Regions from separate parts of the Mesorhizobium vachelliae genome, predicted to be linked through region 2. Evidence: predicted binding sites of a transcription regulator. Region 2 holds the regulator's gene; each other region holds the start of a gene.
The links. Region 2 encodes LexA, which represses DNA repair genes until DNA is damaged. Its sites were predicted from a motif close to TGTTCNNNNTGTGTTCNG; they were not measured.
Positions count from the first base shown of each region.

Region 1: the regulator LexA is predicted to act here: its motif matches at 1,989-2,006, upstream of RFM41_RS25380 (DNA recombination protein RmuC).
Region 3: the regulator LexA is predicted to act here: its motif matches at 1,908-1,925, upstream of RFM41_RS17615 (ATP-dependent helicase).

Region 1 is NZ_JAVIIR010000014.1:660-4,709, reverse strand. Features, by position in the region: gene RFM41_RS25395 (GNAT family N-acetyltransferase) at 1-467, opposite strand, end outside; gene fmt (methionyl-tRNA formyltransferase) at 464-1,399, opposite strand; gene def (peptide deformylase) at 1,405-1,935, opposite strand; gene RFM41_RS25380 (DNA recombination protein RmuC) at 2,040-3,293, shown strand; gene RFM41_RS25375 (threonine/serine dehydratase family protein) at 3,459-4,050, shown strand, end outside.
Region 2 is NZ_JAVIIR010000008.1:319,723-323,772, forward strand. Features, by position in the region: gene RFM41_RS19265 (ComEC/Rec2 family competence protein) at 1-1,084, shown strand, start outside; gene lexA (transcriptional repressor LexA) at 1,078-1,812, opposite strand; gene RFM41_RS19275 (molybdopterin molybdotransferase MoeA) at 1,929-3,134, opposite strand; gene moaC (cyclic pyranopterin monophosphate synthase MoaC) at 3,134-3,610, opposite strand; gene trpC (indole-3-glycerol phosphate synthase TrpC) at 3,612-4,050, opposite strand, start outside.
Region 3 is NZ_JAVIIR010000007.1:353,467-357,516, forward strand. Features, by position in the region: gene RFM41_RS17610 (glucose/quinate/shikimate family membrane-bound PQQ-dependent dehydrogenase) at 1-1,699, opposite strand, end outside; gene RFM41_RS17615 (ATP-dependent helicase) at 1,966-4,050, shown strand, end outside.

The DNA of each region.
Region 1 (4,050 bases), on a different contig from region 2:
CTGCCGGTCTCGGGCACGTCTCCCCAGGCCAGGGCCTGCAGCGCTTCGCCCTGATACTCGCTTTCGAATCCTGCAGCGCGCGCATGGGTGTAACCGAAGCGGCCGTAATAGACCGGATCGCCCAGAACCACGGCAAGCGTCTCGCCGGCGTCCTTGAGGCGGATATGCGCCTCGCGGATCAGCGCGCCGCCGATGCCGGTGCCGTGGAAGGAGGGCTCGACCGCCAGCGGCGCCAGCGCGACGGCCGCGAAACGCTTGCCGCCATTCTGCACGTAAAGCCTGGAAAACAGGATGTGGCCGACGACCTGGCCGTCTTCCTCGGCAACCAGTTCGACGACGGCGTCGCCGCCGGTGACCAGGGCGTCGACCAAGCCGGCTTCCGCCTGCTGGCCAAAGGCATGCTCTTCGACGAGACGGATCGCCTCGCGATCCCGCGGCGTCGCCGCACGTATCGACATCATGCTCATGTGAGTTTCATTCCTTTTGCGATCTTGGCTCCGCGCAAAAACTCCTGCGCGGCGGCGGGCCTTCCGCCCGCCCGTTGAACTTCGACCAGCCTGACCGCACCCGACCCGCAGGCGACCGTCAGCCGGTCATCGAGAATTCCTCCCGACTCGCCGACGCCATCAGAGAGCGTCGAGCGAAGCAGTTTCAGCCGCTCCATGCGGCCGCCAATTTCGACCTCGCACCACGCGCCCGGGAAGGGCGAGAGGCCGCGAATGTGATTGTGGACTTCGCCAGAAGGCCGCGTCCAGTCTACGCGTGTCTCCGATTTATCGATCTTTCGGGCGTAGGTCACCCCTTCCGCCGCCTGCGGGGTAAATGTCAGACAATTTATCCCCAACTGCGCAAGCGCCTCAACCATCAGCGAAGCGCCCTGAGCCATCAGGCGGTCATGCAATTCACCGGCCGTCATATCGGGTGCGATGGCGATTTTTTCAACCATTGCCACCGGCCCGGTGTCCAGCCCTTCTTCCATCTTCATGACCATCATGCCGGTCTCGGCGTCGCCGGCCATGATCGCGCGCTGGATGGGAGCAGCACCACGCCAGCGTGGCAAAAGCGAGGCGTGGCCGTTGAGACAGCCCAGGCTGGGCGCGTCCAAAACGGCTTTCGGCAGGAGCAATCCATAAGCGACGACGACCGCGACATCGGCCTGCAAGGCGACGAAGGCCTGCTGCTCGGCCTCGCCCTTCAGCGATGTCGGCGTGCGCACCTCGAGCCCCAACCGCTCGGCCTCGCGCTGCACCGGCGAGGGCGTCAGCTCCAGTCCGCGCCGCCCAGCGGCGCGCGGCGGCTGCGTGTAGACGGCCGCGATCTCGTGACCGGCATCGGCGATGGCGCGCAAGGTCGGCACGGAAAAATCCGGCGTACCCATGAAGATGACGCGAAGGGGCATGCCCCCTAGCCCACCATCTTGCCCGGCGCCTTGTCCTTGGCGAGCTTCTTGAACTTCCGCACCACCATGTCGCGCTTGAGCTTCGAGATGTGGTCAATGAACAGCACGCCGTTGAGATGGTCGATCTCGTGCTGCAGGCAGGTGGCCATCAGGCCTTCCGCCTGCATCTCCTGCAATTTGCCGTCGCGGTCGAGATATTTCACCCGCACCGAGGCCGGGCGCTCGACTTCGGCGTAATAATCGGGGATCGACAGGCAGCCTTCCTCATAGACCGAGCGCTGGTCGGAACTCTCGAGTACTTCCGGGTTGATGAAGACATGCGGCTGAGGCTCCTCGCCTTCCTTGGCGAGGTCTATGACCAGGAGCCGCCGCGGCTCGCCGACCTGGATCGCCGCAAGGCCGATGCCGGGCGCGTCGTACATCGTCTCCAGCATGTCGTCGGCGAGCTTGCGCAAATCGGCATCGACGCGCTCGACCGGCTTGGAAACCTGGCGCAGGACGGGATCGGGGAGAATGATGAGCGGCTTGATCGACATGGCGTCTCACCTAAGACGTCGTTGGAAAAGCGTCAACCGGTGTGGAGTTGACCTGTTCACGTTTTGATCTGTGCCACGCGGCCGAATCGGTTATGCTGCCTCTCATGAACGACATGACCTCCATTCTTTCGCAACCGATCGCGCGGCTCGGGGCCTCTACGATCACGCTCGGCCACGCGCTTGCTTTCGCCATTGTTCTGTTTGTCGTTCTTTTCGCGGTGCTGGTCATTGCTCTGTGGCGCGCGGCCAAGGCGCGTGCGGTTGCAGCCGCGGAAGCCGCTGATCACGCCCGCGACACCGAGGCACGCATTGCCGACGTCCTGCAGGCGCAGGCCGAGATGCAGGGGCGCATGGGCGCCATCGCCGAAGTGTTCGGGGCGCGGCAGGCCGAGCTTACCCAGTCGCTCGGACAACGGCTCGACGCCATGACCGGCCGTCTCGGCCAGACAATGGCCGAGCAGACTAAGTCGACGCATGAAAGCCTGGCCAAGCTGCAGGAGCGGCTGGCCGTGATCGACACCGCGCAAGGCAACATCCAGTCCTTGGCCGGCCAGGTCGTGCAGTTGCAGGCGATCCTCTCCAACAAGCAGACGCGCGGCGCCTTCGGCCAGTCGCGCATGGAGGCGATCGTCGCCGACGGCCTGCCGCACGGCGCCTATGAATTCCAGGCCAGCCTCTCCAATGGCAGCCGGCCCGATTGCCTGGTGCGGATGCCGAATGGCGCGCCGATGCTGGCCATCGACGCAAAATTCCCGCTGGAAGCCTGGAACGCGATCCGCGCCGCCGGAGGCGCCGACATGCAGAAGGTTGCGGCGCAGGCTTTCCGGCGCGACATCGAGGTGCATATCCGCGATATCGCCGAAAAATACCTGATCCAGGGCGAGACGCAGGACACCGCCTTCATGTTCGTGCCGTCGGAATCGGTGTTCGCTGAGATCCACGAGAATTTCGAGGCAGTGGTGCAGAAGGCGCATCGCGCCCGCGTTGTCATCGTATCGCCCTCGCTCCTGATGCTGTCGATCCAGGTGATCCAGGCGATCCTCAAGGACGCCCGCATGCGCGAACAGGCGCATCTTATCCAGGGCGAGGTCATCCGGCTGATGGAGGATGTGGCGCGCGTCGACGAGCGCGTGCGCCGGCTGCAGACGCATTTCGGTCAGGCGGCTCGGGACATAGACGACATTCTCGTGTCGACGTCGAAGGTGACCAAACGCGGCCAGAAGATCGAGGCGCTGGAATTCGCCGAGGTCGAAACCGAGGCCGCGCGAAGCGCAGCGCCGAAGGCCGACGGCGGTTCGCGCGTGGCCGATTCAAAGACGGGTCAGCTCAGGCTGCGGGTCGTCGACGGCGACGAGTAGCCGATTAAGCACCCGAAAGGGCCACAGTCTTCGCCTTCGGCGTCTCAGGGCTAAAGCCGACGGCGCCACCGCCGCCAACCTTGTCTCCATGACATTTTTTCGTTGGCGCGCAGCGGCCTTTTGCGTGCACCATGGGCGATCCCGTTCTCGCAAGGCCCTCGCCCCATGACCACCCTGCCCGGCATCTTAGACATCCGCGCCGCCGCCGAGCGGCTTTCCGGCCTGATCGTCGAAACGCCGCTGATCGAATCGCCGGAGCTCAACAAGCGCCATGGCGGCCGCATCCTGTTCAAGCCCGAGACGCTGCAGCGCACCGGCTCCTTCAAGATCCGCGGCGCCTACAACAAGCTGTCGAGCCTGAGCAAGGAAGAGCGCGGCCGTGGCGTCGTCGCCTTCTCTTCCGGCAACCACGCGCAAGGCGTGGCGGCTTCGGCCGCAATGTTCGGCGTCAAGGCGGTCATCGCCATGCCGGCCGACGCGCCGGCGCTGAAAATCGGCAATGTCCGCAAGATGGGCGCCGAAGTGGTGCCGTTCGACCGCTTCAAGGACGACCGCATGACGGTCGTGCGCCCCTATATCGAGAAGGGCATGGTGCTGGTGCCGCCCTTCGACGATCCGGCCATCATTGCCGGCCAGGGCACGATCGGCCTGGAGCTGATGAAGCAGGCGAAAGCGCTCGGCGTGGCGCTCGACGCCGTCATCGTGCCTTGCGGCGGCGGCGGCCTGTCGAGCGGCATCTCGCTCGCGGTCAGGGACG
Region 2 (4,050 bases):
TGCGGGCTTTGCCGACTATCGCGCCGGCAAAACGACCGCGCCACCGGCAAAACGTTCGTTCCTCGGGTTCCTGTCGCGAAAACTGGCGGTCGGCGTGGGCGGCGCCGCCATGACGTCGCTCATCGCGGGAAGCGCGACGTTGCTGTTTGCGATCTGGCACTTTCAGCGCGTGTCGCCGCTTAGCCTGCTCGCCAATCTGGCGGTCATGCCGATCGTCTCGCTGATCGTCATGCCCTTTGCCGTGTTGAGCGCGCTAGCCATGCCCTTCGGCTTCGATGGACCCTTCCTCTTTGTCATGGGCAAGGGGCTGACGGCGATGATCGCCATTTCGGCATGGATATCCGAGCGCTCGCCGGTCGACGCCGTCGGGCTGATCTCGATCCAGTCGGTGCTGCTGGCCACGATCGCGCTGGTCATCGCGACGATGGCCACCACCTGGCTGAGGCTTGCCGCCGTTCCCTTCGCGCTCGCCGCGCTGCTGGCCATACCTCATGTCCGCACGCCGGATGTGCTCATTTCGGAGGACGCGCATCTGGTGGCGATGCCGATCGGCGGCGGCCAGCTTGCCGTCAATCGCGCACGCTCCAACGAGTTCACCACCGACAATTGGAAACGTGCGCTGAAAGCCGAGGAAATCGTGCCGCCGGAAATGTTCGCCAAAGATGCGCTGGACATCGCCGATCCCGTCGACCTGCCGCCCGGCTCGCCCTTCTATTGCACCGGCGACCTCTGCATCGGCCGGCATCCATCCGGCGCCATCGTTGCGCTCGCCGAAAACCGCGACAGCGCCCGGCCGGCCTGCGGCTTCGCCGACCTCATCATCATCAACGACGCCACCGCCTACAATCCCTGCCGCGATCCGCGCGTGCTTGTCGTCACCAAGCGGCAGCTGGCGCGCGACGGCAGCGCCGCCGTCTTCTTCGATCCGCAATCGGCAACCGCGCGGCCGGCGATCCAATATGCTGTCGAGCAGCCGTACCGGCCCTGGCACGAACAGCGGAAGTATACTCGAGAGGCGAGAGGACTGGCGCCTTATCAAAAGCCTGAGCGGGCGGATGCGAAACCTTCGCAACCGGATCAGTAGCGGCGGATCAGCCCGACGAGCTTGCCCTGCACCTTCACCCGATCCGGTCCGAAGATGCGGGTTTCGTAGGCCGGGTTGGCCGCCTCCAGCGCGATCGAGGCACCCTTGCGGCGGAAGCGCTTGAGCGTCGCTTCCTGGTCGTCGACCAGCGCCACCACGATCTCGCCCGGGCTTGCCGTGTTGGCATTGCGGATGATGACGGTATCGCCGTCGAAGATGCCGGCCTCGATCATCGAGTCGCCTTTGACCTCCAGCGCATAATGCTCGCCGCCGGCGATCATGTCCGGGGGCACCGTGATCGAATGCGTCTGGTGCTGGATGGCGTCGATCGGCACGCCTGCGGCGATGCGGCCCATCACCGGAATGGACACAGCCGAGCCGGCATCGTCGTCATTGCTCGGCGTCGGCGTGCGCGAGGGGGCTGCGGGCTTGACCTGACGGCTGAGATTGCCCTGGCCGCCCTGGATGACGCTCGGCGAGAACTTCCTCGCCGCATTGAGGCCTGGCGCGATCGAGTCGGGCAGGCGCAGCACTTCCAGCGCACGCGCCCGGTTCGGCAGCCGGCGAATGAAGCCGCGCTCCTCCAGCGCCGTGATCAGCCGGTGGATGCCGGACTTGGAGGCGAGGTCGAGCGCTTCCTTCATCTCGTCGAAAGACGGCGGAATCCCGCTCTCCTTCAGCCTTTCGTGGATGAACATCAGAAGTTCATGTTGTTTGCGCGTCAGCATGGCGGCCCCCATGGGTTCTGAAACCAGAATCAGAAAAACAAACCCAGAACAAACACTATCTGTTCCAGTTGTGTTCCGCAACCGTTTAAAGTTTAGTGAATTTGTTGACGTTTTGTTCAGCGTAACATCAGAACGCTGCACTCGGCGCCGGTCTCGGCAGCCGGCGCGAAGGGCTCGCGCACGATCAGGGCGTTGGCGTCGGCGAGCATCCTGAGCATCGAGGAGTCCTGGATGCCGAATGGAGTCGCGACGAGCGTGCCGTCATTGTCTCGCACCACGGCGCGCACATAGTCCTGCCTGAGGTCGTTGGCGTGCATCGCGGCCCCCAGCCGGGCGGTCCGCACGTCCTGCCTGTGGTCGCGGCCGCCGAGCCGGCCAAGCAGCGGCTTCAGGAAGAGTTGCGAGCAGACGATGCTTGCCACCGGATTCCCAGGCAGGCCGACGCAGCGGACATTGCCAAGCCGGCCGAACATCAGCGGTTTGCCGGGGCGCATGGCGATCTTCCAGAAGTCGAGCCTCATGCCTTCGCCGGTCAGCACGTCGTGGATCAGGTCGTGATCGCCGACCGAGGCGCCGCCGAGCGTGACGATGACATCGGCATTCGCCTCGACCGCTTTCCGGACCAGCGCGGCGATCGCCTCCTTGCGGTCGGCGGCGATGCCGAGATCGAGCGCGCGCGCGCCGACCGACTGGGCTGCGGCGACGACGCCATAGGCATTCGATGAAATGATCTGGTCGGGGCCGAGTGTGCTGCCCGGCGGCAGCAATTCATCGCCGGTGGCGATGATTGCGACCAGCGGCCGGCGCACGACGTTCAAGGCAGGGTGGTTGGCCGAGGCCGCCAGCGAAAGCGCTGCGGCATCGAGCACGCGACCCTTTTCGAGCAGAACGTCGCCCTGGACGAAGTCGAGTCCACGGCGGCGCACATTGCGTGCTTCCGCGGTTGGTTCCGTCACCTCGATCCTGCCATTGCCGAGATCGCGCACGTTCTCCTGGATGACGATGGTGTCGGCGCCTTCAGGCAGCGGCGCGCCGGTGAAGATGCGCACGGCCTGGCCTTCGCCGACGGTTCCAGAGAAACCGCGCCCGGCGGGCGCCATGCCTATGACCTGGAGCTCGGCCGGCGCCGAAGCGACGTCGCTGGAACGCGTGGCGTAGCCGTCCATGGCCGAGGCGTTGAAGGGCGGCTGCGTGCGCAGCGCCACGACCGGTTCCGCCAGGACCCGCCCGGCCGCTTCGGCCAGCGGAATGCTTTCGCTGGGCAATGGTGCCGCGCCGTCGAGAAGGCGTTCGAGCGCTTCGGCGACCGGAACCAGGGCCATCAGGCATCCACCTTGTAGTCGCCGGACTTGCCGCCGGTCTTCTCGACCAGCCGGATGCCGGAAATCACCATGCCGCGGTCCGCCGCCTTGGCCATGTCGTAGATGGTGAGGCAGGCGACCGAAGCGGCGGTCAGCGCCTCCATCTCCACGCCGGTCTTGCCGGTGACGCGCGCAAGCGCGGTGACCTTGAGACCGGGCAATGCCTGGTCCGGCTCGATCTCGACGGCAACCTTCGTCAAAAGCAGCGGATGGCAAAGCGGGATCAGCTCGTGCGTCTTCTTCGCGGCCATGATCCCGGCGATGCGCGCGGTGCCCAGCACGTCGCCTTTCTTGGCGTCGCCGGCGAGAATCATCTCCAGCGTTTCAGGCCGCATCGACACAAAACCTTCGGCGATCGCGGTGCGTGTCGTCTCGGCCTTGCGGCCGACATCGACCATGTTGGCTTCGCCTTTGGCGCCAAGATGGGTTAGGGCCATCTCAGATGGCCTCGGCCGGCGCCTTGCCCGTCAGCAGAAGCTCGGTCGCGGCAGCCACGTCGGCCTGCCGCATCAGGCTCTCGCCGACGAGGAAGGTGCCGATCCTGCTCTTCTCCAGCCGGCGGCAATCCTGATGCGTGAAGATGCCGCTTTCGCTGACCAGCAGCCGGTCCGCCGGCACCATGGCCGCCAGCCGCTCCGAAACATCGAGGCTTGTCTCGAAGGTCCGCAAATCGCGGTTATTGATGCCGATCAGGCGCGAAGACAGACCAAGCGCGCGCTGCATTTCCTTTTCGTCATGCACCTCGACCAGAGCGTCCATGCCGAGCTCGAAGGCCGTCGCTTCAAGCTCCCTGGCGAGCGCGTCGTCCACGCTCGCCATGATGATCAGGATGGCGTCTGCGCCCCAGGCGCGCGCTTCGTAGACCTGGTAAGGGTCG
Region 3 (4,050 bases), on a different contig from region 2:
TCAGCGAGCCCTGCAGCGAGGGCGGCGTGTAGCGGCCCTCATAGCGCAATCGCTTCAGTTCGATCCGGCACGCCAGCTGGTCGAACATGGTGATGCCCCACATGTCGGCGCCGGTCAGCGGCTTCGGATTGAAGGACAGGTCCGAGGCCGGCTGCGTCGGCGAGGCCTGATCGCCCTCGATCGCGCCGCCAGGTGCCGGCACTTCCTTCACCGGAATGATCGGCTCCCCCGTGCGCCGGTCGAGCACGTAGAGATCGCCTTGCTTGGTCGGCCCGACCAGCGCCGGCACGACGCCGTTCGCCGTGGTGATGTCGACCAGCGACGGCTGCGCCGGCACGTCCATGTCCCATAGATCGTGATGCACGGTCTGCCGCACCCAGCGCAATTGCCCCGTGTTGAGGTCGAGTGCGGTGATCGAGGAGGAAAACTTCTCGACATTGGCGCTGCGGCCCATGCCGAGCTGGTCCGGCGTCTGGTTGCCGAGCGGCAGATAAAGGAGACCGAGCTTCTCGTCGGCGCTTGCCGTCGACCACATGTTGGGCGAGTTATGGGTGTAGGTTTGCCCGGCCGGCAGCGGCGTCGTCACATCCGGATTTCCGGAATCCCAGTTCCACAGCAGGGCGCCGGTGCCGGCGTCGAAGGCGCGGATGACGCCGGACGGCTCCTCGGTCGAGTAATTGTCGTTGACCGCGCCGCCGACGATGATCTTACCGGCGACGATCAGCGGCGCCGAGGTCGAATAGTAATAGCCCGATTTCGGATAGGGCATGTTGACCATCAGGTTCAGCGTGCCGCCTTCGGCGAAGGACGGACACACCTGCCCGTTCGCCGCGTCGAGCGCGATCAGCCGGGCGTCCGACGTCGGCAGGTAAACGCGCTGCGCGCAGGGCTGGCCGGTGGCGATCTTGGCGTCGGCGTAATAGGACACGCCGCGGCAGGTCTGGTGCTGGCGGTTGGGGTCGAGCTTGATCTTCGGGTCATAGCGCCACTTTTCCTTGCCGCTCGCGGCATCGATGGCGATGGCGAAATCATGCGGCGTGCAGATGAAGAGCGTGTCGCCCACTTTGAGCGGCGTCACCTGATAGGTCGTCTCGCCAATATCGTCGGGGCCTTTGATATCGCCGGTGCGGTAGGTCCAGGCCGGCTGCAGCTTGGCGACGTTGTCAGGCGTGATCTGGTCGAGCGGCGAATAGCGCTGGCCGAAAGGCGTGCGGCCGTAGAAGTGCCACTCGCCGGCCGGCATGTCGCCGCCGAGATTGGCCGCCGCCGTCGCCTTCTCGGTGCCGAGCGTGCCGCCGACGTCGTGGGGGTCGGCGGTCATCGAATAGAAGGCGACCGCAAGCGAGGCGAGCACGGCCAGGATCAGCGGCGCGCGTCCATCCGGTCCCTGCAATCCTCGCCTCGCCCATGGCGTCAAAAGCCACAAGGCGATGAGCACGATGACGCCGCCGCGCGGGCCGAGTTGCCACCAGTCGAAGCCGATTTCCCAGACCGCCCAGCATAAAGTGGCGAGCACGAACAGCGCGTAGAGCCACAGCGAGGTCGACCTGCGCCTGAAAAGCAGCCAGGCGGTGATCAGGAAGACCAGACCGGCGATCAGGTAGTACCAACTCCCGCCCAGCGCGATGAGCCAGATGCCGCCGCCGCCGAGAATGAGACCGATGAGGAAAAGGACGAGGGAAGTGATGGTGACAGCCAAGACGGTGCTCCTTCGACTGTTGCGCGCATCAGGCAATTCCAGGAAAAGTGTGAAGCGGTTGAGTTCGGCGCCGTCGCCGTAACGTTCCGCCCGGAATTGCGTCAAACAAAGATAGAGCGGCTTCCAGGTAACGGCGAGCCGTCCCTGCCCTGCCGGCAGCTTTCCCTCACCCGCTCCGGCTGTCAAGTTGGTCCGGAACACGCGAAACTAGAACAAAACGTAGACAGTTCTGGTCTTTCGCTCCCGAATCACTACATTCGGGAGCGATGTCGGGCTTTTCCGAAGACATGCCTTTTTTCGATGAACCGAATGCGCGGCCCGCTGCGGCCCCATCCGGCATAGCCGCGCGCGCCATGGCGGCGCGCAGCGGCCAGAACAGCGCGCACGATTACCTGAAGGGCCTGAACCCGGAGCAGCGGCTCGCCGTCGAGACGACCGAAGGCCCGGTTCTGGTGCTGGCCGGCGCAGGCACCGGCAAGACGCGGGTGCTCACCACGCGCATCGCCCACATCCTCGCCACCGGCAGGGCCTTCCCTTCGCAGATTCTCGCCGTCACCTTCACCAACAAGGCCGCGCGCGAGATGAAGCAGCGCATCGGCCACCTGATCGGCGAAGGCAATGTCGAGGGCATGCCCTGGCTCGGCACCTTCCACTCGATCGGCGTGAAGCTGCTGCGCCGACACGCCGAGCTTGCCGGGCTGAAATCGGATTTCACCATCCTCGACACCGACGACGTGGTGCGGCTGATCAAGCAGCTGATCCAGGCCGAAGGGCTGGACGACAAGCGCTGGCCGGCCAAGACCTTCGCCCAGATGCTCGACAACTGGAAGAACAAGGGCCTCGGCCCCGACGAAATTCCGGAAGGCGATGCCCGCAGCTTCGGCAACGGCAAGGGACGCCAGCTTTACAAAGCCTATCAGGAACGGCTGCAGACGCTGAATTCCTGCGACTTCGGCGACCTGCTCTATCACCCGATCCGCATCTTCCGCGCCTATCCGGACGTGCTGAAGGAATATCACCGCAAGTTCAAATACATACTGGTCGACGAGTACCAGGATACCAACACCGCGCAGTACATGTGGCTCCGGCTCCTGGCACAGCGGCCTAACGTGCGCGCTGCATCGGCCGAAGGCCGCAAGCCCGACCGGGCGTCGGCCGGTCAGGCCGCCCCCGCGGAGGCCAGCGAGCGGAGCGAGCGCGCGGCCGTGAGCGAGAACAAAGTCAACATTTGCTGCGTCGGCGACGACGACCAGTCGATCTACGGCTGGCGCGGCGCCGAAGTCGACAACATCCTGCGCTTCGACAAGGATTTCCCGGGCGCCACCATCATCCGCCTGGAGCGCAACTACCGCTCCACCGCGCATATTTTGGGCGCCGCCTCCCATCTCATCGCCCACAATGAAGGCCGCTTCGGCAAGACGCTGTTCACCGACCGCGACGACCCCGAGGACGACAAGGTCCATGTCCATGCCTCCTGGGACTCCGAGGAAGAGGCCAGGGCCATCGGCGATGCCATCGAGGCCTATCAGCGGCAGAAGCACAACCTCAACGACATGGCGATCCTGGTGCGCGCCTCCTTCCAGATGCGCGCCTTCGAAGACCGGTTCATCACGCTCGGCTTGAGCTACCGCGTCATCGGCGGCCCGCGTTTCTACGAGCGCCTGGAAATCCGCGACGCGCTGGCCTTCTTCCGCGTCGTCGCCAACGGCGGCGACGACCTCGCCTTCGAGCGCATCGTCAACGTGCCGAAGCGCGGCCTTGGCGAAGCAACCATCCGTCAGATCCACGACACCGCGCGCGCCATGCGCGTCCCGATGCTGGAAGCGGCAGCCACACTCGCCGAAAGCGACGAGCTGAAGCCGAAGCCGCGCGCCGCATTGCGCGAGGTCGCGGCCAATTTCGAGCGCTGGCAGAAGGCGCTGGAAACCACGCCGCATACCGAGCTCGCCGAAACCATCCTGGAGGAGAGCGGCTACACCGACATGTGGAAGAACGACCGCTCGGCGGATTCGCCCGGGCGGTTGGAAAACCTCAAGGAGCTGATCCGCTCCATGGAGGAGTATGAATCGCTGCGCTCCTTCCTCGAGCACGTCGCGCTGGTCATGGAAGCCGAGCAGGGCGAGTCGCTCGATGCCGTCTCGATCATGACGCTGCATTCGGCCAAGGGCCTCGAATTCGAGACCGTCTTCCTGCCCGGCTGGGAGGAAGGCCTATTCCCGCACCAGCGCGCGCTGGACGAAGGCGGCCGCTCCGGCCTGGAGGAAGAGCGCCGGCTCGCCTATGTCGGCCTGACGCGGGCGAAAAAGAACCTGCATATCTGGTTCGTCTCCAACCGCCTGATCCACGGCCTG